Regions from separate parts of the Streptomyces sp. NPDC101152 genome, predicted to be linked through region 4. Evidence: riboswitches for the same ligand, from Rfam matches in the RefSeq annotation. Region 4 holds a riboswitch; each other region holds the start of a gene.
The links. A riboswitch is a leader RNA that binds a small molecule or an ion and turns the genes downstream of it on or off. The one in region 4 is predicted to bind cyclic di-AMP.
Positions count from the first base shown of each region.

Region 1: it holds a riboswitch for cyclic di-AMP, as region 4 does, so the genes downstream of both, ACIRVK_RS12780 (C40 family peptidase) here and ACIRVK_RS19795 (transglycosylase family protein) in region 4, are expected to answer to the same signal.
Region 2: it holds a riboswitch for cyclic di-AMP, as region 4 does, so the genes downstream of both, ACIRVK_RS27800 (peptidoglycan DD-metalloendopeptidase family protein) here and ACIRVK_RS19795 (transglycosylase family protein) in region 4, are expected to answer to the same signal.
Region 3: it holds a riboswitch for cyclic di-AMP, as region 4 does, so the genes downstream of both, ACIRVK_RS32625 (M23 family metallopeptidase) here and ACIRVK_RS19795 (transglycosylase family protein) in region 4, are expected to answer to the same signal.

Region 1 covers NZ_JBIWPO010000007.1:284,254-291,436, forward strand. Annotated here, with positions in the region: gene ACIRVK_RS12755 (NAD-dependent epimerase/dehydratase family protein) at 1-690, shown strand, start outside; gene ACIRVK_RS12760 (RNA polymerase sigma-70 factor) at 687-1,613, shown strand; gene ACIRVK_RS12765 (VOC family protein) at 1,623-2,048, opposite strand; gene ACIRVK_RS12770 (LuxR C-terminal-related transcriptional regulator) at 2,045-2,878, opposite strand; gene ACIRVK_RS12775 (SDR family NAD(P)-dependent oxidoreductase) at 3,078-3,839, opposite strand; gene ACIRVK_RS12780 (C40 family peptidase) at 3,960-5,516, opposite strand; cyclic di-AMP (ydaO/yuaA leader) riboswitch at 5,525-5,689, opposite strand; gene ACIRVK_RS12785 (DUF5997 family protein) at 5,881-6,285, opposite strand; gene ACIRVK_RS12790 (LysR family substrate-binding domain-containing protein) at 6,344-7,075, shown strand; gene ACIRVK_RS12795 (TfoX/Sxy family protein) at 7,090-7,183, opposite strand, start outside.
Region 2 covers NZ_JBIWPO010000025.1:21,120-28,302, reverse strand. Annotated here, with positions in the region: gene ACIRVK_RS27805 (alpha-galactosidase) at 1-1,386, shown strand, start outside; cyclic di-AMP (ydaO/yuaA leader) riboswitch at 1,692-1,851, shown strand; gene ACIRVK_RS27800 (peptidoglycan DD-metalloendopeptidase family protein) at 1,856-2,782, shown strand; gene ACIRVK_RS27795 (SGNH/GDSL hydrolase family protein) at 3,231-4,016, shown strand; gene ACIRVK_RS27790 (TetR/AcrR family transcriptional regulator) at 4,054-4,674, opposite strand; gene ACIRVK_RS27785 (hypothetical protein) at 4,684-5,010, opposite strand; gene ACIRVK_RS27780 (Glu/Leu/Phe/Val dehydrogenase dimerization domain-containing protein) at 5,060-6,238, opposite strand; gene ACIRVK_RS27775 (MBL fold metallo-hydrolase) at 6,455-7,183, shown strand, end outside.
Region 3 covers NZ_JBIWPO010000035.1:33,302-40,484, reverse strand. Annotated here, with positions in the region: gene ACIRVK_RS32635 (M16 family metallopeptidase) at 1-1,280, shown strand, start outside; gene ACIRVK_RS32630 (M16 family metallopeptidase) at 1,277-2,665, shown strand; cyclic di-AMP (ydaO/yuaA leader) riboswitch at 2,869-3,032, shown strand; gene ACIRVK_RS32625 (M23 family metallopeptidase) at 3,046-3,810, shown strand; gene ACIRVK_RS32620 (GntR family transcriptional regulator) at 4,000-4,692, shown strand; gene ACIRVK_RS32615 (HPr family phosphocarrier protein) at 4,833-5,114, opposite strand; gene ACIRVK_RS32610 (GNAT family N-acetyltransferase) at 5,313-7,183, shown strand, end outside.
Region 4 covers NZ_JBIWPO010000013.1:177,697-184,879, forward strand. Annotated here, with positions in the region: gene ACIRVK_RS19790 (transglycosylase family protein) at 104-1,060, shown strand; cyclic di-AMP (ydaO/yuaA leader) riboswitch at 1,209-1,426, shown strand; gene ACIRVK_RS19795 (transglycosylase family protein) at 1,430-2,131, shown strand; gene eno (phosphopyruvate hydratase) at 2,390-3,685, shown strand; gene ACIRVK_RS19805 (septum formation initiator family protein) at 3,863-4,339, shown strand; gene ACIRVK_RS19810 (DUF501 domain-containing protein) at 4,364-4,924, shown strand; gene ACIRVK_RS19815 (exopolyphosphatase) at 4,921-5,862, shown strand; gene ACIRVK_RS19820 (NAD(P)/FAD-dependent oxidoreductase) at 6,306-7,183, shown strand, end outside.

The sequences.
Region 1 (7,183 bases), on a different contig from region 4:
GGCGGTGAACCCGACATGAAGCACTTCGACCGGTTCTTCGCCACCACCAACCGGCTGCGCACCGAGGGCACCGACCATCTGCTCGCCGCCGCCGAGGCCACCGGCGTGTCCACCTTCGTCGCCCAGAGCTTCGGCAGCTTCAACGGCATCCGCCAGGGCGGCTGGGTCAAGACCGAGGACGACCCGCTGGACCCGATGACGGGCACCGTGCTCCAGCCGATGATCGAGGCGGTGAACCACCTCGAGGACGTCGTCGTCAAGGCCGGCGGCGCCGTCCTGCGCTACGGCGCCTTCTACGGGCCGGACGCCATGGACGACCAGGTCGAGCTGATCCGCAGGCGAAGGTTCCCGCTGGTCGGACGCGGCACCGGACACAGCTCGTGGATCCACCTGGACGACGCGGCGTACGCCACTGTCCTGGCCGTCGAACAGCACGCGACGGGCGTGTTCTGCATCGTCGACGACGAACCGGCCCCCGCCGCCGCATGGCTGCCCCACCTCGCCGCGGCCGCCGGCGCCAGGCCGCCGCTGCGGGTGCCCGGGTGGCTGGCGAAGCTAATGGCCGGGGACCTGCCCGGGATCATGATGCTGGAGGGCCGCGGCTTCTCCAACGCCAAGGCCAAGCGCGAACTCGGCTGGGAGCCGCGCCACCCGTCGTGGCGCCAGGGATTCAAGGAGGAACTGGCGTGAGCCGTACCGAGGAGTTCGAGGAACTGCGACCTCTGCTGTTCTCGATCGCCTACCGCCTCCTCGGCAGCGTCAGTGAGGCGGAGGACGCCGTCCAGGAGGCCTGGCTGCGCTGGGAACACACCCCGACCCTGCCCAGATCGACCAAGGCCTACCTCTCGGCCGTCGTCACCCGCATCTCCGTCGACGTCCTGCGCTCGGCCCGGGTACGGCGCGAGGAGTACGTCGGACCCTGGTTCCCCGAGCCGCTGCTCAGCGACCCCTACGAGGACCCGGAGCGCTCCGCCGAACTGTCGGACTCGCTGTCCATGGCCGCACTCTTGCTGCTCGAACGGCTCTCTCCGCTGGAGCGCGCGGTGTTCGTCCTGCGGGAGGTGTTCGGCTTCGGCTTCCCGGAGATCGCCTCGGCCGTCGACCGCTCGGAGGCCGCCTGCCGCCAGCTCGCGGTGCGGGCGCGCCGGCACATGGACGCGGGGCGGCCCCGTTTCGAGGCCGACCGCAAGGAGCGGGAGGAACTCGCCGGGCGGTTCTTCGAGGCCTTCCGCGAGGGCGACGTCGACGGGCTGAGGGAACTGCTCGCCGCCGACGTCCAGTTGGTCGGTGACGGCGGCGGCAAGGCGCCCGCGCTTGCCAACGCCGTGCGGGGGCCGGAGAACGTGGCCCGGGTGATCGCCGCGTTCGTCTCGATGTGCGTCACGACCGGTGTCGTCGCGGAGCCGCACCAGGTGAACGGCCAGCCGGGCGCCCTCTTCCGTGACCGGGACGGCAAGGTCGTCAGCACCCTGGTGCTGGACATCTTCGGCGGACGGGTCCAGACGATCCGCGGGGTGGTCAACCCGGACAAGCTCGGACACCTCGGTCCGGTCGCGGACGCGTGGGCGCTCAAGAACGAGGTGATGCGCACGCGCCGCCCGCAGCGGGGCTGACCGCGCCCATCAGGACACGGACGTCCCGCCCCACTCCTCCGGGGCCACGTCCGCGAGCGTCTGGGAGAACGTCCAGTGGTGGCCCGCCGGGTCCTCGGCCGTGTACTGGCGCTCGCCGTACGGGAAGTCGGTCGGCTCCGCCAGAATGCGGGCGCCGTGCGCCCTGGCCCGCTCGCAGTGGGCCCGGGCGTCCTCGACCCGGACCATCACCGAGTGCGTGACCTCGCCCGGACGCGGCGGCCGGCGGTCCTGCCGGACGTCCCCGATGATCACCGCCCCGTCGCCGACGGTCAGTTGGGAGCGGTGGTCCTCCCCGATCCGCACCCGCTCGGTGAACCCGAAGGCCTCGCCGAGCCAGGCGACCGCGGCCCGCACGTCCGGATAGATCAGGACGGGGATGACCGTCGCGGAGGGGATGGAGCGGTTCGGCTTCACGGCGGGCTCCCGGTGTCGGTGTCCCGTGGGGCGGAGGGCGCGGGCACCAGACCCATCCGCTGGGCCCGCAGGACCGTGCTGACGCGGTCGCGTGTGCCCAGTTTGCGGTAGATCTTCTCGACGTGCTTGTGCACCGTGCGCTCCGAAATACCGAGCCGCCGGCCTATCGCCGCCGCGGTCAGCGCGTCCGTCAGCAGGAGCAGCACCGCCGTCTCACGAGGGGTGAGCGTGCGGTCCTCGGCCGCCGCGCCGCCGGTCGAGCGCCGACAGCGTTCCAGCAGCTGACGCTGCTGCTCGACGGCGGCCAGCAGCGGCTGCAACAGTCCGGCCACCCGCAGGTGGTCGTCGGTGAAGTCCCTGCCGGAGCGGTAGACCATGCACCCGGTGACCGGGGTCGTGGTCACGGGCAGCGGGATCGCCAGGACGTGGTCCGCGTCCATCACGGCGCCGATCAGCTCCGCGGTCGGGCTCGACGACCAGGCACGGCCGGCCACGCGGCGCGCCGAGACCGGCGTCCGGTCCGGGCCCGCCGCGTACAGGGGCGCGAACGGGTAGCCCTTGCGCAGCAGGGCCGCCGCCCCGTCCCCGAGCACCGCGAACTCGGCGGCGACGGCGGCCGGCATCCCCACGGTGCCCCCGGACTCGTTCCACTCGTCCAGCTTGTAGATCAGGCTCTCGCCGCCGCACAGCTGCGGCAGGCTCTGCGCCACCATCGGCCACAGCCGATCCGGATCGCGTTCGTGCAGCGCCGCGACGGCCACCGACAGCATGCGTTCGACCTGTGCCACGTTTCCGCTCCGCTCGTGCGCCGCGTACGCAGTTGTACCCATACCGGCGCCGTCCAGCCTGCCTCAGACTGCAACGGAGCAACAGTCGGCGACACAGTTGCTCTCGGACGTACTCCAGCACCACGGCGCTCCGGCGGCCGCGCGGGGAGACCCGGCGGTTCGGTGGGGGACGGCCGGTTCTCCCCGGCCGCCCGGACACCGTGCGGGCCGCCGGAGCGGGGGACCGGCGGCCCGCACGACATCACGCTCCCTGCGGGGGACCCGCCCGCATCGCGTCCGAGATGGACTTGACGCCACCGTGCGCGGTCAGGCCGCCGTCCACGGGGATCTCGGCCCCGGTGATGAAGGACGACTCGTCGGAGATCAGGAACACCACGAGCGGGGCGATGTCCTCGACGGTGCCGCTGCGCCCCAGCGGCGTCTCCCCGATGGTCGCCGCGCGGAAGGCCGGGGTGGCGGCGGCCGTCATCTCCGTCTCGATGTAGCCGGGATGCAGGGTGTTGACCCGGATGCCCCGCGGCCCCAGCTCCATGGCGGCGATCTTCGACACCCCGCGCAGCGCCCACTTGCTGGCCGTGTACGCCACCGGGTAGTAGCCGGTGAGCGCGGCCGAGGAGCCGACGTTGACGATCGAGGAACCGGGCGGCATCAGCGGCGCGAGGTACTGGATGCCCAGCAGCGGCCCGGCCGTGTTGACCGCCTGGACCTGGGCGAAGTCCTCCGGCCGCACCTCCCCGAGTCGCTCGCGCCGGATGACCCCCGCGTTGTTGACCAGGCCGTGGATCTCGCCGTACGAAGCCTTCAACTCGGCGGCGAGCGCCGCCCAGTCGCTCTCACTGCTGACGTCCAGCCGCCGCACACCGCCCTCGGGCCGCACGTCGGTGGCGACCACTTCGGCGCCGGCCCGGGTCAGCGCCTCCGCCTCGGCGGCACCCTGGCCCCGCGCGGCCCCCGTGACGACCACCACTTTCCCGGCCAGCCGCCGGGTGTCCTCGTTGCTCACGCCGCCATCCTTCACCACCGGGGACGCGGAACTCCAGCACGCCGGGGAGGACCGGCTCCGGGGAACGCCGAAGAGGCCGCCCACGGTCGTGGACGGCCTCGGTGAGGTGGAGCCGCAGTGCTACGCCGGTCGGACGGCTATGCGGATCGCGGCCTCGCCGGCGTAGTGGACCGACTCCTCGCGGATGACCGCGCCCGGTCCGGGGGCGTGGACCATCATGCCGTTGCCGGTGTAGAGGCCGACGTGGCTGAAGTTGTCGTTGAAGAAGATCAGGTCTCCGGGCCGGCTCTCGGCGAGCGGGATCACCGTGCCGATGCTCGCCTGCTCGTGCGTGGACCGCGGCAGCGCGACCCCGGCGGCCTTCCACGCGGCCTGGGTGAGCCCGGCGTTGTCGTACGACTCCGGCCCCACCCCGCCCCACAGGCACGGTCGGCCGATCTGCGCGCGGGCGAAGGACACGGCCCGGTCGGCCCTGCTGCCGACGGGTGGCTCGGCGACGGCCTCCGGAACCCCGGTGTCCAGCACGCTCGGCTCCTGCAGCCGCCGCCACTGGTCGGACACCGGCAGGCTCGCGTCGAGGGCGGACGAGGGCTGCGCGCCCACCGCGGGAGAGGCCCACTGCTGGGTGCTCAACGCGCCGGTGTCGAGCACGGACGCCTGCTGCGGCACCGCTTGAGTCGTCGGCATTGCCGTCGGCTGCTGGAGCGCCCACTGCTGGGTGTTCGACGCGCCCGTGTCGACGAGAGGGGACTGCTGCGGCGTCCACTGCTGCGTCGGCTGCACGCCCGTGTCGAGGACGGACGGCTGCTGGAGTCGCCAGGCCTCCTCCACCGCCCGGCTCGCCTGCTCCGACCAGGGCGCCGCGGCCGACGCGGCTGCGGCGGCCGGCTGCTGCCCGGCGGGCATCGGGGCCGCGAGAGCCGGCGGTGACACGATCGGTGTCTGGGGCGCGACGGCCGGCTGCGCCATCGACGTCTGGCGGGCGGTGTAGCGGTACAGCAGCTCGCTCGCCGCCGCGATCTTGCGCTGGCTCTGCTCCTTGGAGCGGCGCAGTGAGGTCTGCCTCGGCTCGGCGCCGGTCGCCGGCGCGGCCATGGCGGACTCCTGCCGCTGGGCCGGCACGGCGGGAAGCACGGCCGTGGCGTCGCCGGCGGGCAGTTCGGGCAGGGGACGCCGCGGGCCGCCGGCGGGCAGCTCGGCCGCGGGCCGGCCGGCCGCCTCCAGTTCGAAGCCGGTACGGGCCGGCAGCGGGCGGTCCGCCGAGCGCGCGGGCCGGGGGGCGGCCGGACGCCGGTCGGGGGTGCGACTGGCGGGCAGGGCCGCCGGGACGGTCGGTCCCAGCGAGTTGCGCGCCATGTCGAACCACTGCCGGCTGACGTTGTCGACATCGGGGTCCGAGCGCCGGCCGGCTCCGGCCGGGGTACCCCGGCCCCGCGATCCGGTCGCCGTCGGCCGGGTGAAGTTCCACTGGCCGGTGTCGGACTCCGCCTGGTCGTAGAGGCTGTTCACCCGCTGGCGGACGGCCTCACGGCTGGGTCCCTCGTCCGCCGTGCCCGGCGCCGCGTCGGCGCTCTGGGCGAGCACTGCCACCGAGGAGAGGGCCGCTGCCGCGAGGGCGGAGTTGCGCATACCGGGCAAGCCGAAGCCGCCGGTGCGCGATGGTCGTTCCGGCGCCATGGGGGCCGTACTCCTTCCGTACTCCGCCTACCGGGTTAGCTGTCGGGTTCGGGCGGTCGTGTCCGGAAGGCATGCCCTACGACCCTTGCCCTGACGGGCTGTTGGGCCGATTCACCCCGTTGTTCGGTTGGGTCCCCGGTTCCGGCTCGCACCGGATTCAGCGGAGGCCGCGCGTCCCGGCGGGGTTCGCCGGAGGAACTCGAGCGGCCTGAAACCACGCTAGCCAACTTGTGCGGCTCGTGTGAAGGTTGACGACCAGAATGTCCGATACGCTTTTGTGACCTTCGTCGTGACGCACCGTCAGAAACGTGTGTCGTGCACGCAGCGGCGTGGGATCGTGACGGAACGTCGTCACGGCGGCCGGTCAGGACCGCCGGTCGCCACTCCGGGCCGCGCGCTCCGCGTTCCGCTTCTTGATCCGCGCCCCCTCCTTGCGGACCTCGGCCTGGGTGGCGCGCTCCCGGACGAGCCACTCGGGCTGCTCCTGCCTGAGCGCCTCGATCTGCTCGGTGGTGAGGGGCTCGGTGACCCCACCGCGCGCGAGGCCCGCGATGGAGACGCCCAGCCTCGCCGCGACCACGGGACGGGGGTGCGGCCCCTTGGCCCGCAGCTCGCGCAGCCACTGCGGCGGATCGGCCTGCAGCTGCTCGAGCTGGGCGCGCGAGACGACACCCTCACGGAACTCGGCGGGGGTGGCCTCGAGGTACACACCCAGCTTCTTCGCCGCGGTCGCGGGCTTCATCGTCTGGGTGGTCTGGTGCGACGTCATGGGATCCAGGGTATCGACCGGGTCCGAGGCCGCCGACCACGGCCGGTAACCTGGCGGGGTGACAGGCTCGGATGCATCCCCCGTGTTCCGGCTCGCGTACGTCCCGGGGACGACGCCCGCCAAGTGGGTGCGGATCTGGCACGAGCGCCTGCCCGACACCCCGCTGAACCTCCTCGCCGTCCCGGCGGCGGAGGTCTCCGCCGTGCTGCGCGCCGGCGAGGCGGACGCCGGACTGGTGCGGCTCCCGGTGGACCGCGCCGTCTTCAGCGCGATCCCGCTGTACACCGAGACCACGGTGGTCGTGGTCCCCAAGGACCACGTGATCACGGCGGCCGAGGAGGTGACCCTCGCCGACCTGGCCGACGAGGTGATCTTCCACCCTCTTGACGACGTCTTCGACTGGGAGCGCCCACCGGGCGAGCCCGCCTTCGAACGCCCCGCCACCACCGAGGACGCCGTGGAGCTGGTCGCGGCGGGCGTCGGCCTCCTGGTCGTCCCTCAGTCGCTGGCCCGGCTCCACCACCGCAGGGACCTCACCTACCGCCCCGTCGTGGACGCCCCGCAGTCGAGCGTCGCGCTGTCCTGGCCCGAGGAGGCGACCACCGACCTGGTCGAGGACTTCATCGGCATCGTCCGGGGCCGTACGGTCAACAGCTCACGGGGCCGCAAGGCGCAGCCCGAGGAGAAGCAGAAGCCGCCCGCCCGCCGCAAGCCCACGCCGGCCAATCAGACCACCCGCACACCCCGGACCCCCGGCCCCAAACGCGGCAGACCCCGCCGCCGCTCCTGAGGCCACCCGGTACCTCACTTCGGAGGCAGCTCCGCCGCGAACCCGTACCCCTCGTCGATCCACTCATCCAGATCCCGGTCGTCCGTCAGGGCGGACGGGTCCACCACG
Region 2 (7,183 bases), on a different contig from region 4:
GCGCAACTCCCCGACGCGCGCGTGCAGATCACCGGCGGCGCCGGCTACGACGACTCCGGGCTGCTGCGCCTGGCCGCGGGGGAGTCGTACACCACGCCCGTCTTCGCCGGCCTGTGGAGCGAAGGCGGATTCGGGGGCGCGAGCCGGGCCTGGCACGCCTACCAGCGTGCCTACGTCATCCCCGACGCCGACCGGGACCGGCCGGTGCTGTTCAACTCCTGGGAGGCGACCGAGTTCGACATCTCCGAGGAGCAGCAGGGGGTGCTCGCCCGCCGTGCCGCGGCCATCGGCGTCGAACTGTTCGTCGTCGACGACGGCTGGTTCGGCAAGCGCACCAGCGACCGCGCCGGACTCGGCGACTGGACCCCCAACCCCGACCGCTTCCCCAAGGGCCTGGCGCCGCTCGCCGACTACGTGCACGCGCTCGGCATGCAGTTCGGCATCTGGGTCGAGCCCGAGATGGTCAACCCGGACAGCGACCTCTACCGCGCCCACCCCGACTGGGTGCAGTACCAACCAGGACGAAAGCGGACGGAGTTCCGCAACCAGCTCGTACTGAACCTGGCCCGCGAGGACGTCCAGGAGTACCTCTGGGAGCAACTGGACGCCCTGCTGTCCAGCGCCTCGATCGACTACGTGAAGTGGGACTTCAACCGCTGCTTCACCGACGCGGGCTGGCCCGGCGACCCCTACCCGCAGCGCCTGTGGGTCGACCACGTCCGCGCCCTGTACGCCCTCCTCGACCGGCTGCGGGCCGCCCACCCGGACGTCGCCTTCGAGTCCTGCTCGGGCGGCGGCGGCCGGATCGACCTCGGCATCATGAGCCGTACCGACCAGGTGTGGACCTCCGACAACACCGACCCGCTCGACCGGCTCGCCATCCAGCACGGCTTCAGTCAGATCCATCCCGCGCGGGTGATGGCCGCCTGGGTCACCGACAGTCCCAACACCCAGCTCAACGGCCGGGTCAGCTCGCTGCGCTTCCGGTTCGTGAGCGCCATGGCGGGCGTGCTGGGCGTCGGCGGGGATCTCACCCAGTGGACCGAGGAGGAGCTCGCCGAGGCTCGCGACTGGGTGAGCCTCTACAAGGAGATCCGCCCCTTGGTCCAGCACGGCGACCTCCACCGGCTGCGGCCCCCGACGGGCGGCCTGTGCGCGGTGCAGTACGTGCGTGGGAACGAAACCGTCGTCCTCGCCTGGCTCCAGGCCCAGAGTTACGGAGAACCCGTACCGGCCCTGCGGCTGCGCGGGCTCGACCCGGCCGCGTCGTACGAATGCCCTGAAACGGGCGAAATTCATCGAGGGGCCGTTCTGTCGCATCACGGACTGGTCACCGGATTGCGCGGCGACCTCGATGCGACAGTCATCCGGCTGCGCCGCATCTGAGCCTTCTGTCCGAATTGCTGGCTTCATTCCAACTCGCTCTGGAATGGGAAATGCTGGAGCACCGTCACGTGAGGAGCGTCATATCCGTGACGGTGCGTTGCACGTCATGTTCACGTAATTCATCTGCTCTTCAAGGGTGTTCGGGTGATGTGGACGTTCGGTAATTCACGGAGGGTGACCGTGAATTCCGGCAGTCGATCTACGGAAACGCATTCCACGGGAACCGGCGCTTGTCCCTCTGCGTCCTGGTCGCTTACGTTCGCCACCAATCCGGACGGACGCCCAGTCCTGCCGCCGCCCGGAGCCCGCACAACTCACCCGTGAACGGCAGGAGCGGGGGACCCACAGGTACGACGCCTGTTCCGGTCTCCGGAACGGCTAGGGGTAAAGCCGCGCCGAAAAAACGCGGCCGGGCATCTCCAGCCCGCACCCGACAGCTCACCTCGCAGGCGACGGAGAGGAATTCGCCATGCCCGCGAAGGGTAAGCACCGCCGCCCGAAGCCCAAGCGCTTCACCCGCTCCATCGCCGTCGCCGGAACCGGCGGCGCCGCTCTCGCCCTGCCGCTCATGGGGGCCACCGGCGCCCATGCGGCCACCGCGCAGTCCGCCCCCCGGTCGGTTTCCGAAAAGGCCGTCCAGTCCCTTCCGGCCGTCGGTAAGAAGGCGACCGAAAAGAAGACCGCCGCCAACCATCGGGGTGTGCGCACCTATTCGGTCCGGGCCGGCGACTACCTCTCGAAGATCGCCGACGAGCAGCACGTCCGGGGCGGCTGGCACAAGCTGTACGCGGACAACCGCCAGGCTGTCGGCGCCGACCCGTCGCTGATCCACCCGGGCCTCAAGCTCACCCTCGACGGCGGGGCGACGCCGACCGCCACCACCAAGTCCGCGTCCCCCTCCGCCGCGTCGTCCTCTTCCGCTTCCTCTTCCTCGTCGAGCGCCTCCTCCGCCCCGAAGGTCACCCAGGCCGTCGCGTCGACCGCCACCGGCTTCAACCTCCCCGTGACCGGCGGCACCATCGGCACCGGCTACCACGTCGCCGGCAGCATGTGGGCCAGCGGCTACCACACCGGCGTCGACTTCGTCGTCCCGACCGGCACCCCGGTCAAGGCCGTGGGCGCGGGCACCGTCGTCACCGCCGGCTGGGGCGGCGCGTACGGCAACCAGGTCGTCATCAGGCTCGCCGACGGCTACTACGCCCAGTACGGCCACCTCTCCCAGATCTCCGTCTCGGTCGGCCAGAGCGTGACCCCGGGCGAGCAGCTCGGCCTCTCCGGCGCCACCGGCAACGTCACCGGTCCGCACCTGCACTTCGAGATCCGCACCACGCCAAACTACGGCTCCGACGTGGACCCGGTCGCCTACCTCCGCTCCAAGGGCGTCGCCGTCGGCTAGCCCCCGCCGACCACGCGCCCGACACGCCGCCGAAGGCCGGACCCCGATCCCCGGGTCCGGCCTTCGGTGTTGCGGTCGTGTGGCGGGGCGTCAGGCGGTGTCGACAGCACGGGTCGTCCCCCGCGGCCGCGGCGAGCGCCGTACCCCGCCATCGCGGCCGGCTCCTCGCCCACGACGACTTCCGGCACGGCCTCGGCAACGAACCATGTCCGGATCGTCTCCGACTGCTCGACGGTCCGCTGGTGGAACAACGGGCGACTTCAGGGTCTGGCGGTTCACCCGTCAACATCCCTGATCCGAGGGGTATTCCGGTCTTGGTGAACCCTTTGGCAGTGGTTTATCTCACCGCCCGTCAACCCTTTCCTACGGTCGCGTAGGTCACATTCGAAGGTGAATCATGGCCGCCGTGGCAGACGATTCGAAAAGTGACAGCAGAGACAGCGGAGCAGTGATCGGGTCGTACGTCGCGGTGGGGGACAGCTTCACCGAGGGCGTGGGAGATCCCGGTCCCGACGGGGCGATGGTCGGCTGGGCGGACCGGTTCGCGGTGCTGCTCGCGGACCGGCGCCCCGAGGGCGACTTCTCCTACGCCAACCTCGCCGTGCGCGGCAAACTGCTCGACCAGATCGTGGCGGACCAGGTCCCGCGGGCCGTCGAACTCGCGCCGGACCTGGTCTCCTTCTGTGCCGGCGGCAACGACATCATCCGGCCCGGCACCGACCCGGACGAGGTCGCCGAGCGTTTCGAGCGGGCGGTGGCGACGCTCACCCGGGCCGCCGGCACCGTGATGGTGACGACGGGCTTCGACACCCGTGGCGTGCCCGTGCTCAAGCACCTGCGCGGCAAGATCGCCACCTACAACGGGCACGTACGGGCCATCGCCGACAGGTACGGCTGCCCCGTGCTGGACCTGTGGTCCCTCAGGACCGTCCAGGACCGCAGGGCCTGGGACGACGACCGGTTGCACCTCTCGCCCGAGGGGCACACGCGCGTGGCGCTGCGGGCCGGCCAGGTCCTCGGCCTCGAGGTGCCGGCCGATCCCGACCAGCCCTGGCCGCCGCTGCCGCCGCGCGGCACCCTCGAGGTGCGGCGGGACGACGTGCACTGGGCGCGCGAGTACCTGGTGCCGTGGATCGGGCGCCGGCTGCGCGGCGAGTCCTCGGGCGACCACGTCACGGCGAAGGGCACGCTGTCGCCGGACGACATCAAGATGCGGATCGCCTCGGTGGCGTGAGGGCGGTGGGCGTCCCCCGGCGCGGGACGGGGGACGCTCACCCCTCTGATGCGGTCGACTCCGCCCGTTCCAGGCCCAGTTCGCGGGCCACGGCCTCGTCCACCCACTCCTGGGCGCGGGCCCGCGACACGGCGCCCGGGTACGACGTCAGCTGCACGGCGAGCCCGTCCAGCAGGGCCGTCAGGCGCAGCGCCGCTGCCGTCGGGTCCGGGCAGCGGAATTCGCCCGCGGCCACGCCCTCCGCGATGACCTCGGCGAGCGCGGCCTTCCACCGCCGGTCGAGGTCGCGGGTGACCTCCTGGAGCGCCGGTTCGCGCAGCGCCGCCGCCCAGCCCTCGATCCACAGCCGCCAGCCCTTGGCCTGACCGGTCGGGGCGTACCAGCGCACGGCCGAGCGCAGCCGCCGCAGCGCCGTGGTGCGCCGGCCGAGCAGCTTGCGCAGATGAGCCAGGTCGTCCTCGGCCGCATAGGTGAAGGCGGCGGCGACCAGCTTCTCCTTGGTGGAGAAGTGGTACAGCACGAGCGCGTTGCTCACGCCGAGCGCCGAGGCCACGTCGGCGATCCTGACCGCCGCGACGCCACGCACCTCGATCTGCTCGATCGCCGCCCGCAGCAATTCCTCGCGCCGCTCCGCCACGCTCAACCGCACTCTCGCCACGCGGTCACCTTATTCCGTAGCCACCGGCGATGCCGGGTGAGACCGCTGCTCGACGAGTTCCACCGGGTACAGCTCGGTGCGCGCGATCGCCGCGTCGCGCTCGCCGGCCAGGGCGGTGCGCCGCTCGTCCGCCATGAAGGCGTCGAAGCCGGTCCCGGAGTCGAACTCGATCAGCTGGATCTCGTCCGGCCCGCCCTCGGCGCCGTCGGTGCGGGCCCGTTGCAGGACACGTCCGCCGTGCTCGCCCAGCAGCGCCAGCACCTTGTCCTCGTACACGATGAGGGCCTCGGCCGCACCGGGCCTGGCCCACAGCAGACAACACAGTCGAACGGCCACGCCGGCCGACCCTACTCGGCCCGCGGAACCAGGACCGTGCCGCCGGGGGTCACCGGTACCAGCCGAACCGTTCCGCGATGACCGGCAGCCGGTCCGCCACGATGGCGTGGGCGGCCGCCCTCGGGGTCGTCCCGTCGGCCTCCGCGCGGGAGAGCATCTGTTCGGTCAGCGCCCGCATCGAGCGCCGCGTGTGGGCGAAGGCCTCGTCCGCGTCGGGACCGATGTCACCGAACAGCGTCCACCACCACCAGGCGTTCGTACCGGAGTTGACCACCACGTCCGGCAGCACGGTGACCCCGCGCGCGGCCAGCAGTTCCTCCGCCTCCGGCAGCACCGGCATGTTGGCCGCCTCGACGATCCAGCGGGCGGTGATCCGCTCCTGGTCGACGGTGTCGATCGCGTACGAGACGGCCGCCGGCACCAGCACCTCCGCGTCGACGGACAGCCAGGCCTCGCCCGGCAGTTCACGGTCCTGCGGGCGCAGTGCGGCACGGTCCACGGTGCCGTAGGCGTCGCGCGCCGCCAGCAGTGCCTCGACGTCCAGGCCGGCCGGGTTGAGGATCGTGCCCTTGATGTCGGCGACGGCCACGACCGAGAGCCCCGCGTGCGTGAGGAAGCGCGCCGTGGCCCCGCCCATCGTGCCCAGCCCCTGCACCGCCACCCGCGTGCCCTCGTACGGCACCCCGGCCCGGTCCAGCGCCGTCAATGCGGCCTCGGCGACCCCGCAGCCGCCGGCCAGTTCGTCGAGCCCGATGCCGTCCACCTCGACCGCGAAGGCGTCCGCGAGCCGCTCACGGGCCGCCGCCTCGTCGTCCAGCAGCGGATACACGGCCTGGATGGAGGAGACCAGCCCCGCCTCGGTGGCCGCCCGGTCCACCAGGTCCTGGGTCAGCCCCAGGTCCTCGCCCGTGGTCCAGCAGCTCTCGATGTACGGCTTCATCGCGCGCAGATAGCGCACCAGGAGCTCGTAGGCCCCCGCGTCCCGGGGATCGCAGTCGATGCCGCCCTTGGCGCCGCCCAGCGGGACGTAGCGGCCCTCGGGGTCGTAGTGCAGCGCCTCCTTCATGGTCATCCCGCGCGCGAGCCCGGCGACCTCCTCCAGGGTGCAGCCCGGGCGCATCCGCAGCCCGCCACTGCAGACACCGCGCACCAGCCGGTCGACGACCAGGAAACCCTGACGGCCGGTGACGTGGTCCGTCCAGGTGAGCGACATCAGCGGGGCGGTCATGAGGTCTCCTCGGCGGCGTTTTACTGAACTGCCGGTCAGTATCGGAAGCGGCCCCGGCCGTGTCAACGGCAACACCGCCCGGCTCCCGACGGTCGATGACAGCCCCGGTTTCTTTGGTCTTTCTTTGGAAACCGTCCGGCAGGACTCGGACGAGCCCGGTGTTGTCGGAAGGGGCACCCATAATGGACTGCCTCACCGACTCCACCTGGAGGTACCGTGTCCGGTTTCCGTCCCCTGAGCTCCGGGCTCCGCGCGCTGCAGCCCGCGGCCTTCGGCGCGGACCCGAGCGGTGAGCGGCTGGCACGCATCCGCAGATCGCCGCACTTCAAGGACGGCGTCTTCCAGAACCCCGGAGGCGTCGCCCGGACCCGGCCGTCAGGTTCCCTGACGGAGTTCGCCAAGGTCTTCTTCGACAAGGACGAACGACCCCGGCGCGCCCCCAGCGGGAACATCCCCGTCCACGGCACCACGCTCGCCGACATCGCGCGCCCGCCGGCCACCGGGCTGCGGCTGACCTGGATGGGGCACTCCAGCGTGCTCGCCGAGATCGACGGACACCGGGTGCTCTTCGACCCCGTGTGGGGAGAGCGCTGCTCCCCGGTCCCCTTCGCCGGCCCCAAGCGGCTGCACCCCGTACCGCTGCCGCTCGCCGCGCTCGGTCCGGTGGACGTCGTCGTCATCTCCCACGACCACTACGACCACCTGGACATGCCCACGATCAAGGCGCTGGCGGGCACGGACACCGTGTTCGCCGTCCCGCTGGGCGTCGGCGAACACCTGGAGTTCTGGGGCGTCTGCGCCGACCGGATCCGCGAGCTGGACTGGCACGAGGCGACCAAGGTCGGCGGCCTGACCCTCACCGCCACCCCGGCCCGCCACTTCTGCGGGCGCGGCCTGCGCAACACCCAGCACACCCTGTGGGCGTCCTGGGCCGTCGCCGGTCCC
Region 3 (7,183 bases), on a different contig from region 4:
TCGCGGCGGTGTGCCTCTGGTACGACGTCGGCTCCCGGCACGAGGTCAAGGGGCGTACCGGCCTGGCTCACCTTTTCGAGCACCTGATGTTCCAGGGCTCGGGACAGGTCAAGGGCAACGGCCACTTCGAGCTGGTGCAGGGCGCGGGCGGTTCGCTCAACGGCACGACCAGCTTCGAGCGCACCAACTACTTCGAGACCATGCCCGCCCACCAGCTGGAGCTCGCGCTGTGGCTGGAGGCGGACCGGATGGGCTCGCTGCTCGCCGCCCTGGACGAGGAGTCCATGGAGAACCAGCGGGACGTGGTCAAGAACGAGCGCCGGCAGCGCTACGACAACGTTCCCTACGGCACCGCGTTCGAGAAGCTGACCGCCCTCGCCTACCCGGAGGGCCACCCCTACCACCACACCCCGATCGGCTCGATGGCCGACCTGGACGCGGCGACCCTCGAGGACGCGCGCGCGTTCTTCCGTACCTACTACGCACCCAACAACGCCGTCCTGTCGGTCGTCGGCGACATCGACCCCGAGCAGACGCTCGCCTGGATCGACAAGTACTTCGGCTCCATCGCCTCGCACGACGGCAAGCCCGAGCCCCGCGACGGCTCGCTGCCCGAGGTCATCGGCGAGCAGCTGCGCGAGGTCGTCGAGGAGGAGGTCCCGGCGCGCGCCCTGATGGCCGCCTACCGGCTCCCGCACGACGGCACACGCGCGTGCGACGCCGCCGACGTGGCGCTGACCGTCCTCGGCGGCGGTGAGTCCTCCCGCCTGTACAACCGGCTGGTACGCCGGGACCAGACGGCCGTCGCGGCCGGCTTCGGCCTGCTGCGGCTGGCCGGGGCGCCCTCCCTGGGCTGGCTGGACGTGAAGACGTCCGGGGACGCCGAGGTGCGGGTCATCGAGGAAGCCATCGACGAGGAACTCGCCCGGTTCGCCGACCAGGGCCCGACGGCGGAGGAGATGGAGCGCGCGCAGGCGCAGTTGGAGCGCGAGTGGCTGGACCGGCTCGGCACGGTCGCGGGCCGCGCCGACGAACTGTGCCGGTTCGCCGTCCTGTTCGGCGACCCGCAGCTCGCCCTCACCGCCGTCGAGCGCGTCCTGTCGGTGACCCCGGAGGAGGTCCGGGAGGTCGCCGGGGCCCGCCTGCGGCCCGACAACCGCGCGGTGCTCGTCTACGAGCCGATCGCAGGAGAACCCGCCGAGGACGCCGATCCCCCCGAAGACCCCGAGGCCGAGGCCACGGTCGAAGCCGGCGACGACAACGAGGAGGCGGCCAAGTGACCGAGCTCGCCACGATGGACTTCCACCCGCAGCCCCAGGCCGGCGAGGCCAGGCCCTGGGCGTTCCCGGCGCCCACGCGCGGGGAGCTCGGCAACGGCCTGACCGTGCTGCGCTGCCACCGGCCCGGCCAGCAGGTCGTCGCCGTCGAGGTGCTCCTGGACGCGCCCCTGGAGGCCGAGCCGGCCGCCGTGGAAGGTGTCGCCACGATCATGGCGCGCGCCTTCTCCGAGGGCACCGACAAGCACTCCGCCGAGGAGTTCGCCGCCGAACTGGAGCGCTGCGGCGCCACCCTCGACACGCACGCCGACCACCCGGGCGTGCGCCTGAGCCTCGAGGTCCCGGCCTCGCGGCTGGTCAAGGCGCTCGGTCTGCTGGCCGACGCCCTCAGGGCGCCCGCCTTCGCCGACAGCGAGGTCGAGCGGCTGGTCCGCAACCGTCTCGACGAGATCCCGCACGAGCTGGCCAACCCCTCCCGCCGTGCCGCCAAGGAACTCTCCAAGGAGCTGTTCCCGGCGACCTCGCGCATGTCGCGCCCGCGCCAGGGCACCGAGGAGACCGTCGAGAAGATCGACGCGGCCGCCGTCCGCGCCTTCTACGACCGCCACGTCCGGCCCGCGACGGCCACCGCCGTGGTCGTCGGCGACCTCACCGGCATCGACCTGGACGCCCTCCTGGGCGAGACCCTGGGCGCCTGGACGGGCTCCCGGGCCGAACCCCGCCCGGTGCCCCCCGTCGCCGCGGACGACACCGGGCGCGTGATCATCGTGGACCGTCCCGGCGCGGTGCAGACGCAGCTGCTCATCGGCCGCGTCGGCCCCGACCGGCACGACCGCGTGTGGCCCGCGCAGGTGCTCGGCACGTACTGCCTCGGCGGCACCCTCACCTCGCGCCTGGACCGCGTCCTGCGCGAGGAGAAGGGCTACACCTACGGTGTGCGCGCGTTCGGCCAGGTCCTGCGCTCCGCCCCGGACGGGACCGGCGCCGCCATGCTCGCCATCAGCGGCTCCGTCGACACCCCGAACACCGGACCGGCGCTCGACGACCTCTGGAAGGTGCTGCGCACCCTCGCGGAGGGGGGCCTGACCGACGCCGAGCGCGATGTCGCCGTCCAGAACCTCGTCGGGGTGGCGCCGCTGCGGTACGAGACCGCGGCGGCCGTGGCGAGCACGCTGGCCGACCAGGTCGAGCAGCACCTGCCGGACGACTACCAGGCGACGCTGTACCAGCAGCTCGCCGCGACGGGCACCGTGGAGGCCACCGCGGCCGTCGTGAGCGCCTTCCCGGTGGACCGCCTGGTGACCGTCCTCGTCGGTGACGCGGCCGAGATCAAGGAGGCCGTCGAGGCCCTGAACATCGGTGAAGTGACCGTCGTCTCCGCCGAGTAGCGGCACGCGTGCGTGGCGGGGCCCTGGTGACGGAAGCGTCACCAGGGCCCTCGTATGTCCGAATTGAAGGAAATTTGAAGGAGAGTGGGCTGTTTGCCCTGTGGGATGCGCTACAAACTCCGTGATCCGTTTGGGAATTGAAAGTCGCCCCGCTTAGCGTCGTCCGGGCTGTCCGTCAGGCACCGCGCCGCACCCGCGGCACCGGACAGTCATCGCCGAGTCCCCGTACGGCGCGAGCCAGGGGAGCCGGGGACCCAAGTCAGTCCCTGGGGTGAATCGGACGCCCGCGCGTGCAGCGAGGGGGTCCGTAGGAGACCTTCCTGCTCCGAACCCGTCAGCTAACCCGGTAGGCGAGAAGGAAGGAAAGGACCAGCCTGTACATGGCGTTCATGTGCGCCACCGGGAAGCACCGTCTTCCCAGCCGGATCAAGCGTTCCACCGCCCACGCCGCAGGCGTCGCGGCCCTCGCCGCCACCGGCGTCGTCGGCTCCCTCGCGGCCCCCGCGCTCGCCGCCGACAACTCGGTCGAGCAGACCGGCCTCACCCCCGTCATCACCATCGGCGACTCGATCGCCGCCAAGATCGACGCCCAGGCCGCCGCGCAGAAGCAGGCCGCCGAGACGGCCGCCCGCAAGAAGGCGGCCGAGGAGGCCGCGCGCAAGAGGGCCGAGGCCGAGGCGAAGCAGGCCCGCGAGGCAAAGGCGCGCGCCGCCCGCGAGGCCGAGCGCAAGCGCCTCAACACGTTCGTCGCGCCGATCTCCGACTCGTACGTCTCCACGGGCTACAAGGCCAGCAGTTCGCTGTGGTCCTCCGGCAGCCACACCGGTATCGACTTCCACGCCGCCACCGGCACGACCGTCCACGCGGTCGGCTACGGCACGGTCGTCCAGACCGGCTGGGGCGGCGCGTACGGCAACCAGATCGTGATCAAGATGAACGACGGGACGTACACCCAGTACGGCCATCTGTCGTCCATCGGGGTCTCCGTCGGCCAGCAGGTCGCCACCGGCCAGCAGATCGGCCTGTCCGGCTCGACCGGCAACACGACCGGACCGCACCTGCACTTCGAGGCCCGTACGACCCCCGAGTACGGCTCCGACATCGATCCCGTCGCCTACCTGCGCTCGCACGGCGTGGACGTCTGACGAAGGATCGCGAGATCCCGTGAAGGCCCCGGCTCCCCGAGCCGGGGTTTTCGCCGTTTGTGCCGCCCCGCTGGCCAAAAAATATCCATGGATTCCGGTCCGCCGTCGGAAATTCCCGCCCATTGCAATAGAGTCACGGAACACACGTCAATGGTCGACGTTTCACGGGGATTAAGGCGGAGGTCGGACATGCGTATTCCGGCGCACTCGGTGTGCACGGCCATCCGGGACGACATCGTCGCGGGTGTCTACGAGCGCGGCAGCCGCCTCACCGAGGAACTCCTCGCCCGCCGCTACGGCGTCTCGCGCGTCCCCGTCCGCGAGGCCCTGCGCACCCTGGAGGCCGAGGGCTTCGTCGTGACCCGCCGGCACGCGGGCGCGTGCGTGGCCGAGCCGACCGAGCAGGAGGCCTCCGACCTGCTGGAGATGCGTCTGCTCCTGGAGCCGCTCGGCGCCTCACGGGCCGCCCAGCGGCGCACCGAGGCTCATCTCAAGGTGCTGCGCGGCCTGGTCAGGCTGGGCCAGGAGCGGGCCAGGAGGGGCAACAGCGAGGATCTGCGGTCCCTGGGGGCCTGGTTCCACGAGACGCTCGCCCAGGCCTCCGGCAGCCCCGCCATGACCTCGACGCTGACCCAGTTGCGCCACAAGATCGCCTGGATGTACACCGTGGAGGCGCCGGCCGACCCGGTCGAGTCCTGGGCCGAGCACGGGGCGATCGTCGACGCCGTGGCGCGCGGCGACGGCGAGCGCGCGCGGGCGATCACGGCCCTGCACACCGAGCGCTCCGCCGCGGCGCACCGGCTGCGTTTCGGCGCCCCTGAACGGGTGAACGGTGTGAGGAACTCGCAACATGCCGTAAACACGCCGAGCCTGCGGCATTAACACGAGCGCCGTATACAAAGAGAAGAGAATTCGCAGGGGGGTTATTCATGCTGCCCGTCGCGGAGAATTCTGCGGCCTGGGCGCGGGAAATGCGAAGGGCTCGCCCGGTAATTCGGACGAGCCCTTCTGTGGTGCCGTGATCAGACGGTCTCGGGAAGCTCCTCGAGCCCCTCGGCGACCAGCTTGGCGAGCCGGTCGAGGGCGGCGTCCGCGCCCTCGGCGTCGGAGGCGAGGACGATCTCCTCGCCGCCCTGGGCGCCCAGGCCCAGAACGGCCAGCATGGAGGCCGCGTTGACGGGGTTGCCGTCGGCCTTGGCGATCGTCACCGGGATACCTGCGGCCGTGGCGGCCCGGACGAAGATGGAAGCGGGGCGGGCGTGGAGGCCCTCGGCCCAGCCGACGTTGACGCGGCGCTCAGCCATGTGATGCTGCCCTTCGGTGTTCAGGGTTGTCTAGACCAGTTTCCCACAACGTGAAGCGTCTCCGGAGCGGACCTTCGTTCCGTCCGGGGTGAGTGGTCGGGCCGCGGCCTCGGCCCGACCTCCGTCCCTCGCACTGCTCGGTCGTCGTCCACAGACTGCCTCGCGCCGTTGTCGGACGCGAGCCGTAGTCTGGGGCCCATGCAGACCTCGTCGGACCGGCACGAGTACCCCGCCCACTGGGAAGCCGACGTGGTGCTGCGCGACGGCGGCACCGCGCGCATCCGCCCCATCACCGTTGACGATGCGGACCGGCTGGTCAGCTTCTACGAGCAGGTGTCGGACGAGTCGAAGTACTACCGCTTCTTCGCGCCCTACCCGCGCCTGTCCGCGAAGGACGTCCACCGCTTCACGCACCACGACTTTGTGGACCGGGTGGGACTCGCGGCCACGGTCGGCGGCGAGTTCATCGCCACCGTACGCTATGACCGCATCGGCGCCGACGGGCTGCCCGCCTCCGAGTCCGACGAGGCCGAGGTCGCCTTCCTCGTCCAGGACGCCCACCAGGGCCGCGGCGTCGCCTCCGCCCTCCTGGAGCACATCGCCGCCGTCGCGCGCGAGCGCGGCATCCGCCGCTTCGCCGCCGAGGTGCTGCCCGCCAACACCAAGATGATCAAGGTGTTCACTGACGCCGGGTACACCCAGAAGCGCAGCTTCGAGGACGGCGTCGTGCGCCTGGAGTTCGACCTCGAACCCACCGACCGCTCCGTCGCCGTCCAGCGCGCGCGTGAGCAGCGCGCCGAGGCGCGGTCGGTACGGCGGCTCCTGGTGCCGGGCTCGGTCGCCGTCGTCGGCGCCGGACGCACCCCCGGGGGCGTCGGCCGCGGCATCCTCGACAACATCAAGGAAGCCGGTTACGCCGGACAGCTGTACGCGGTGAACAAGGCGTTCCCCGAGGACCTCAAGGAACTCGACGGCGTCCCCGCCCACCGCTCGGTGCGGGACATCGACGGGCCCGTCGACCTCGCGGTCGTCGCCGTACCGGCCGAGCACGTCCCCGAGGTCGTCACCGAGTGCGGCGAGCACGGCGTGCAGGGACTGGTCGTCGTCTCCGCCGGGTACGCCGAGAGCGGCCCCGACGGGCGCGAGCGCCAGCGCGAACTCGTCCGGCACGCGCGCACGTACGGCATGCGGATCATCGGGCCGAACGCCTTCGGGATCATCAACACCTCCCCCGAGGTGCGGCTCAACGCCTCCCTCGCCCCCGAGATGCCCCGCCCCGGCCGCATAGGCCTGTTCGCCCAGTCCGGCGCCATCGGCATCGCCCTGCTGTCCCGGCTGCACCGGCGCGGCGGCGGCGTCACCGGCGTCACCGGCGTGTCGACCTTCGTCTCCTCCGGCAACCGCGCGGACGTCTCCGGCAACGACGTCATCCAGTACTGGTACGACGACCCCGACACCGATGTCGTCCTCATGTACCTGGAGTCCATCGGCAACCCCCGCAAGTTCACCCGCCTCGCCCGGCGCACCGCGGCCGCGAAACCACTGGTCGTCGTCCAGGGCGCCGGCTCCGCGCCGCAGGGGCACGCCGTACGGGCGACCCGGCTGCCGCACGCCACCGTGTCCGCGCTGCTCAGGCAGGCCGGGGTGATCCGGGTCGACACCATCACCGAACTCGTCGACGCGGGGCTGCTGCTGGCCCGGCAGCCGCTGCCGGCCGGGCCGCGGGTGGCGATCCTCGGGAACTCCGAGTCGCTGGGCCTGCTCACCTACGACGCCTGTCTCTCCGAGGGACTCAGGCCGCACCGGCCCCTGGACCTCACGACGGGTGCCACGGCGGGCGACTTCCACGCGGCGCTGCTTCGGGCCCTCGGCGACGACTCCTGCGACGCGGTGGTCGTCACCGCCATCCCGGCGATCGGCGAGGCGTCGGTCGCGGACGCCGAACTGGCGCAGGCACTGAAGTCCGCCGCCGACCAGGTCCCCGGCAAACCGGTGCTCGTCGTGCACGTGGAGCTCGGCGGGCTCGCCGAGGCGCTGTCGGCGGCGGTCAGCACCGCACCCGAGCCGGA
Region 4 (7,183 bases):
CAGCTGATCGTCTGACGCTACGTTCACCCATCAACGGCGGCGCCAAGGCTTGGCCTACGCTTCACGCGCCGTGGTCACTGATGTCTCGCGAAAGGCCCCCCACATGCTCTCCGGGAACGGTCGTCACCGTCGCCCCCGTCAGGCTCCGGCACTCATCGTCGCGGCCGGAGTCACCGGCTCCGCCATCGCCATCCCGCTCCTCGGGGCGGCGAGCGCGAACGCCGCCGACGGGACCACGTGGGACAAGGTGGCGAACTGCGAGACCGGCGGATCCTGGAGCAAGAACAGCGGCAACGGGCTCTACGGGGGCCTGCAGCTCTCCCGGGTGGACTGGGACAAGTACGGCGGCCTCGACTACGCCCAGCGCCCCGACCTCGCCAGCCGTAACCAGCAGATAGCCGTCGCCGAGAAGCTCCTCGACGCCGAGGGTGTCGGCGCCTTCCACACCTGTGGACTGACCTCCGGGCTCACCAAGGACTCGGGGTCGGCCGCGGTCGACACGGGCGTCGTCGGCAGCCTGCTCGGTTCGTCCGGTTCATCCGGTTCGTCGGATGGTTCCGGTTCCACCGGTCTGTCCAACTCCTCCGGCGACTCGGCCGGTGGCTCCTCCTCGACGGGCGGCTCCCCCTTGCCGTCCGCCTCTCCCGACGCGTCTCCCGACGCGGGCGACAAATCCGCCAAATCGGGCAACTCCGCCTCGCAGTCCGCTTCTCCGTCGGATGCGCAGAGTGCCGGCACTCCGTCGACAGGCCGGGCGAAGAGTGATGACTCGGACAATTCCCAGCAGGCCGTGGGTTCCTGGAACCTCGTCGACACCGGCGCCGTGACGTCGGGCACCGGCGCCGGCCGGCATCGCGGTCCGAGCGCCGACGAGAGCAGGACCGCCGGCGCCGCGGGCGGCTCGTACACCGTCCACGCCGGCGACAGCCTCGGCTCCATCGCCGACGCCCTTGGCCTGAACGGCGGATGGCGCGCGCTCTACGACGAGAACAGGCAGGCCCTCGGGGGCGACCCGAACCACATCGCCCCCGGTCAGACCCTGCGTCTCCCTGCCGAATAGGGCGAAAGCCAGCGGGAGTTCACGTCATATTTCGCGCTGAATGTCCGGCTTCGCGAAAGTGTGGGATGAGTCTCAGAAGCCCTGATCGTCTTTGAAATTCCGCGGATCCCGTGTCTACCGTCAGGACCGCTCGGCAACCCGAGCCCCGTCTGTCGCAACGCCGAATCCTGCCAGCGGCCGTACGGGAACAGTCGTCGCGCAACAGCGCCGTAGGCAGGAGCGGGGGACCCAAGGTAAGCGCCCCACCGGGCAGTTGACGGTGGCGGCTAGGGGTTAAGCCGCGCCTCGTGGAAGCGAGGACGCGGCCGGGCAACTCAACCGGCCCGAACCCGACAGCTCACCTCGCAGGCGTCGGTGAGGGGATCATCCATGCTGTTTTCCGGCAAGGGCAAGCACCGTCGTCCGTCCAAGGCCACCCGCGTCGCCGCGCTCGCCGGTGTCACCGGTGTCGCCATCGCCGCCCCGCTGATGGCGGCCGGCAACGCCTCCGCCGCCACCGCCTCCGAGTGGGACGCGGTCGCCCAGTGCGAGTCGGGCGGCAACTGGTCCATCAACACCGGCAACGGCTACTACGGCGGCCTGCAGTTCTCCGCCTCCACCTGGGCCGCGTACGGCGGCACCGCCTACGCCCCGCAGGCCAACCAGGCCTCCAAGGCGCAGCAGATAGCCGTCGCCGAGAAGGTCCTCGCCTCCCAGGGCAAGGGTGCCTGGCCGGTCTGCGGCACGGGTCTGTCCGGCGCCGCCTACAACGGTGCGAGCGCCTCGAACTCCTCCTCGGGCGCCGGCACCGCCACCCGCTCGAGCGGGTCGCAGACCGCCTCCCGCTCCTCCGAGCGTCCGGCCGTCAAGTCCGACAAGAGCCTGAAGAGCCAGAAGACCGTCACCACCCCGACCGGCAAGAAGGTCAAGAAGGGCGACGGCGAGTACAAGGTCGTCAAGGGTGACACCCTCAGCTCGATCGCCGAGAAGCACGGCGTCAAGGGCGGCTGGCAGCAGCTGTTCAAGCTGAACAAGGACATCGTCGACAACGCCGACCTCATCTACCCGGGTCAGCAGCTGCACCTCAAGTAAGAAGGGCGCCTCTCCCCCCAAGAAGAGGCCCTTCCCCGCCCTCAGGGGCTCCCCGCTCCGGTGCGTGTTCCCCCGTACGCACCGGAGCGGGGTTTTTTGCGCGATGCCCGCGCCGCTCTTTGTTCCGTTCAGAAACAATTTACTCTCGGTTCTGCCCAAGGGGTGGTCGGCAGCGTGGCCGATCGGCCCGGGGCGGTTAGGCTCGGACTCGCAGAACCCGCGCGGTGCTGCGTACCCGCGTCACATCCCAAGAAGGAGATGCTCGTGCCGTCCATCGACGTCGTCGTAGCCCGGGAAATCCTGGACTCCCGAGGCAACCCCACGGTCGAGGTCGAGGTCGGCCTCGACGACGGCAGCACGGGTCGTGCCGCCGTCCCGTCCGGCGCCTCGACGGGCGCCTTCGAGGCCATCGAACTGCGCGACGGTGACCCGAACCGCTACCAGGGCAAGGGCGTCGAGAAGGCCGTCCTCGCCGTGATCGAGCAGATCGGCCCCGAGCTGGTCGGCTACGACGCCACCGAGCAGCGCCTGATCGACCAGGCGATGTTCGACCTGGACGCCACCGACAACAAGGGCTCCCTCGGCGCCAACGCCATCCTCGGCGTCTCCCTCGCCGTCGCCCACGCCGCCTCCGAGGCCAGCGACCTGCCACTCTTCCGCTACCTGGGCGGCCCGAACGCGCACCTGCTGCCGGTGCCGATGATGAACATCCTGAACGGCGGCTCGCACGCCGACTCCAACGTGGACATCCAGGAGTTCATGATCGCCCCCATCGGAGCGGAGTCCTTCTCCGAGGCGCTGCGCTGGGGTGCCGAGGTCTACCACACCCTGAAGAAGGTCCTGAAGGGCAAGGGCCTGGCCACCGGCCTGGGCGACGAGGGCGGCTTCGCCCCGAACCTCGAGTCCAACCGCGCCGCCCTCGACCTCATCCTCGAGGCGATCAAGCAGGCCGGGTACGTGCCGGGCGAGCAGATCGCGCTCGCGCTCGACGTCGCCGCGTCCGAGTTCTACAAGGACGGCAAGTACGAGTTCGAGGGCAAGTCCCGCTCGGCCGCCGAGATGACCGAGTACTACGAGGAGCTCGTCGCCGCCTACCCGCTGGTCTCCATCGAGGACCCGCTGTTCGAGGACGACTGGGCCGGCTGGAAGGTGCTCACCGACAAGCTCGGCGACAAGGTCCAGATCGTCGGCGACGACCTGTTCGTCACCAACCCCGAGCGCCTGGCCCGTGGCATCGAGGAGGGCACCGCGAACGCCCTGCTGGTCAAGGTCAACCAGATCGGCTCGCTGACCGAGACCCTGGACGCCGTCGAGCTCGCCCAGCGCAACGGCTTCAAGTGCATGATGTCCCACCGCTCCGGTGAGACCGAGGACGTCACCATCGCCGACCTCGCCGTCGCCACCAACTGCGGCCAGATCAAGACCGGCGCCCCGGCCCGCTCCGAGCGCGTCGCCAAGTACAACCAGCTGCTGCGCATCGAGGAGATCCTGGATGACGCGGCGGTCTACGCCGGGCGTTCGGCCTTCCCGCGGTTTCGCTCTGCGAACCAGTAAACACAGCGCTCTGCGAACCAGTAAACACAGCGCTCTGCGAACCAGTAAACACAGCAAGGGCTGACACACCGGCTGACCCTTCCGGGGTCAAGCCTTAGCCAGTCGTACGTACGTCCCCGTACCGGTCCCGTACCGTGTGCGGGGACGTACGCGCGTATGAAGGGGAGGCGGGGACACATGGCCGTGAAGGACCGGGACCGGTTCTCCACCGCGACCAGGCTGCGGCTGCTCGGCGAGCAGACGGCGGCCCGTGTCTACCGTTCCCAGACCCGGCGCCAGGCGCGCCGCTCCCGTCTCACGGGCCGCGCTGCCCTGCTCGCGCTCGTCCTGTGCACACTGGTCGTGGCGCTGGCCTACCCGATAAGGCAGTACGTCTCCCAGCGCGCCCAGATCTCCGAGCTGGAGCGGCAGAAGCAGCAGGCCCAGCAGCGGGTCGAGCAGCTGCGCGACCTGAAGGCACGCTGGCAGGACGACTCGTTCGCCGAACAGCAGATCCGGCAGCGGCTGCACTATGTGATGCCGGGCGAGACGGGGTACGTCGTCATCGACCCGGACGCGGGCAAGCAGTCCCGCGCCGACCTGGGGGCCGCCGACCGCCCCTGGTACGCCAACGTCTGGGACGGGGTCGACAAGTCCGACGCCTCCGACCAGTGACCTGACCAAGAGAGACAGTTCGTAGTGGAAACGCCTCCGCCGACCACCCCGCGCACCGAGCCCACCGACGCGGACGTCGAGGCCTTCAAGCAGCAGCTCGGGCGTCCGCCGCGCGGTCTGCGCGCCATCGCCCACCGGTGCCCGTGCGGGCAGCCGGACGTCGTGGAGACGGCCCCGCGCCTGCCCGACGGCACCCCCTTCCCCACGCTCTACTACCTGACGTGCCCCAAGGCGAACTCCGCGATCGGCACGCTGGAGGCGAACGGGGTCATGAAGGAGATGACGGAGCGGCTGGGCACCGACCCGGAACTGGCCGCCGCGTACCGTGCCGCGCACGAGGACTACGTCCGGCGCCGGGACGAGATCGAGGAGCTGAGGAACTTCCCGAGCGCCGGCGGCATGCCGGACCGCGTGAAGTGCCTGCACGTCCTGGTGGCTCACTCGCTGGCCGCCGGCCCGGGCGTGAACCCGCTCGGCGACGAGGCGCTGGCGATGCTGCCGGAGTGGTGGCGCAAGGGCACCTGCGTGACGCCGTCCGGTGAGGGACGCGAGGACGTGGAGCCGAGCGAGGGAGACGCCCCGTGACCCGTGTCGCCGCCGTCGACTGCGGTACGAACTCCATCCGGCTGCTCGTGGCGGACGCGGACCCCACCACCGGTGAACTGGTCGACCTGGACCGGCGCATGACCATCGTGCGGCTCGGGCAGGGCGTCGACCGGACCGGGCGGCTCGCGCCCGAGGCGCTGGAGCGTACGTTCGCCGCCTGCCGTGAGTACGCGGCCGTCATCAAGGAGCACGGCGCCGAGCGGCTGCGGTTCGTGGCGACCTCCGCCTCCCGGGACGCCGAGAACCGGGACGACTTCGTGCGCGGGGTGCTCGACATCCTGGGCGTGGAGCCCGAGGTCATCTCCGGCGACCAGGAGGCGGAGTTCTCCTTCACCGGGGCGACCAGGGAGCTGGCGGGCCGCGACCACCTGGACAGGCCGTACCTGGTCGTGGACATCGGCGGCGGGTCCACCGAGTTCGTGGTCGGCGAGGAGCACGTGCGGGCCGCCCGGTCCGTGGACGTCGGCTGTGTGCGGATGACGGAGCGGCACCTGGTGCGGGACGGGGCGGTGACCGACCCGCCCACCGAGGAGCAGATCGCCGCCATGCGGGCCGACATCGAGCGTGCCCTCGACCTCGCCGAGGAGAGCGTGCCGCTCGCCGAGGCGCGCACGCTGGTGGGGCTCGCCGGGTCCGTGACGACGGTGTCGGCCATCGCGCAGGAGCTGCCCGCGTACGACTCCGCGCGCATCCACCACTCCCGTGTCTCCCGCGACCGTGTCCGTGAGATCACCGAGTGGCTGCTGCACTCCACCCACGCCGAGCGCGCGGCCGTTCCCTCCCTGCACCCGGGGCGGGTCGACGTGATCGCCGCGGGGGCGCTCGTCCTGCTGTCGATCATGGAGCGGACCGGCGCCGAGGAGGTCGTCGTGAGCGAGCACGACATCCTCGACGGCATCGCGTGGTCGGTGGCGTAGGTCTCCTTTATTACCGATCAGTAGCTCTCGGACGAGCAGGTCGGATAGCGTATGAGCGGTGGCGAGGGGCTCTTCGGGCGGTCCTCGCGACACGCCGCCGGAAAAGTTCGTGAAGTTCTTCACAAGGAATTCCGCCCGGTGGAGGCGGGAAAAGGGGCCGGTTCGGCCTTCCGAGGGTCGGACAGGCCCTTGAACACGTTCAACAGGGGCGTGTAGAAAGGCTTTGAGTCACCCCCGCCGCGTGGTGTTCCGGAGGGCTCACGACCTCTCCGGGAGCCTGGAGAGGCAGCTCACGCGGCCTTGACAACGGGTCGTACCGGACCGGGAGTTCCCTTCCGAGCGCCGCGTGCGGCACGTGGGTCGCGGAGGATAACACACCCCCTGCAAGAGCTTGTGAAGGGGCGCACGAGCGACCCCTCTGGGGCAGGTGGATACTCGATGCCATGAGCACCACGGAGCGTCCCAGGATCCTCGTAGTAGGCGGTGGGTACGTAGGCCTGTACGCAGCTCGGCGCATTCTGAAGAAGATGCGCTACGGAGAGGCGACCGTCACGGTCGTCGACCCCCGGTCGTACATGACCTACCAGCCCTTTCTTCCCGAAACCGCCGCCGGCAACATCTCCCCGCGCCATGTCGTCGTCCCGCTGCGACGCGTGCTGCCGAAGGCGGAGGTCCTCACCGGCCGGGTCACCACCATCGACCAGGACCGCAAGGTCGCCACGATCGCCCCGCTGGTCGGCGAGGCGTACGAGCTGCCCTTCGACTACCTGGTGATCGCGCTCGGCGCGGTCTCCCGCACCTTCCCGATCCCCGGCCTCGCCGAGCAGGGCATCGGCATGAAGGGCATCGAGGAGGCCATCGGCCTGCGCAACCACGTCCTCGAGCAGCTCGACAAGGCCGACTCCACCACCGACGAGGAGATCCGCCGCAAGGCGCTCACCTTCGTCTTCATCGGCGGCGGCTTCGCCGGCGCGGAGACCATCGGTGAGGTCGAGGACCTGGCCCGCGACGCGGCCAAGTACTACAAGAACGTCTCCCGCGAGGACATGCGCTTCGTCCTCGTCGACGCCGCCGACAAGATCCTGCCCGAGGTCGGCCCCAAGCTGGGCGCCTACGGCAAGGAGCACCTGGAGAGCCGGGGCGTGGAGATCTACCTCTCCACCTCGATGGACTCCTGCGTCGACGGCCACGTGGTCCTCAAGAACGGCCTCGAGGTCGACTCGAACACCGTCGTGTGGACCGCCGGTGTGAAGCCCAACCCGGCCCTCGCCCGCTACGGCCTGCCGCTCGGCCCCCGCGGTCACGTCGACTGCGAGCCGAC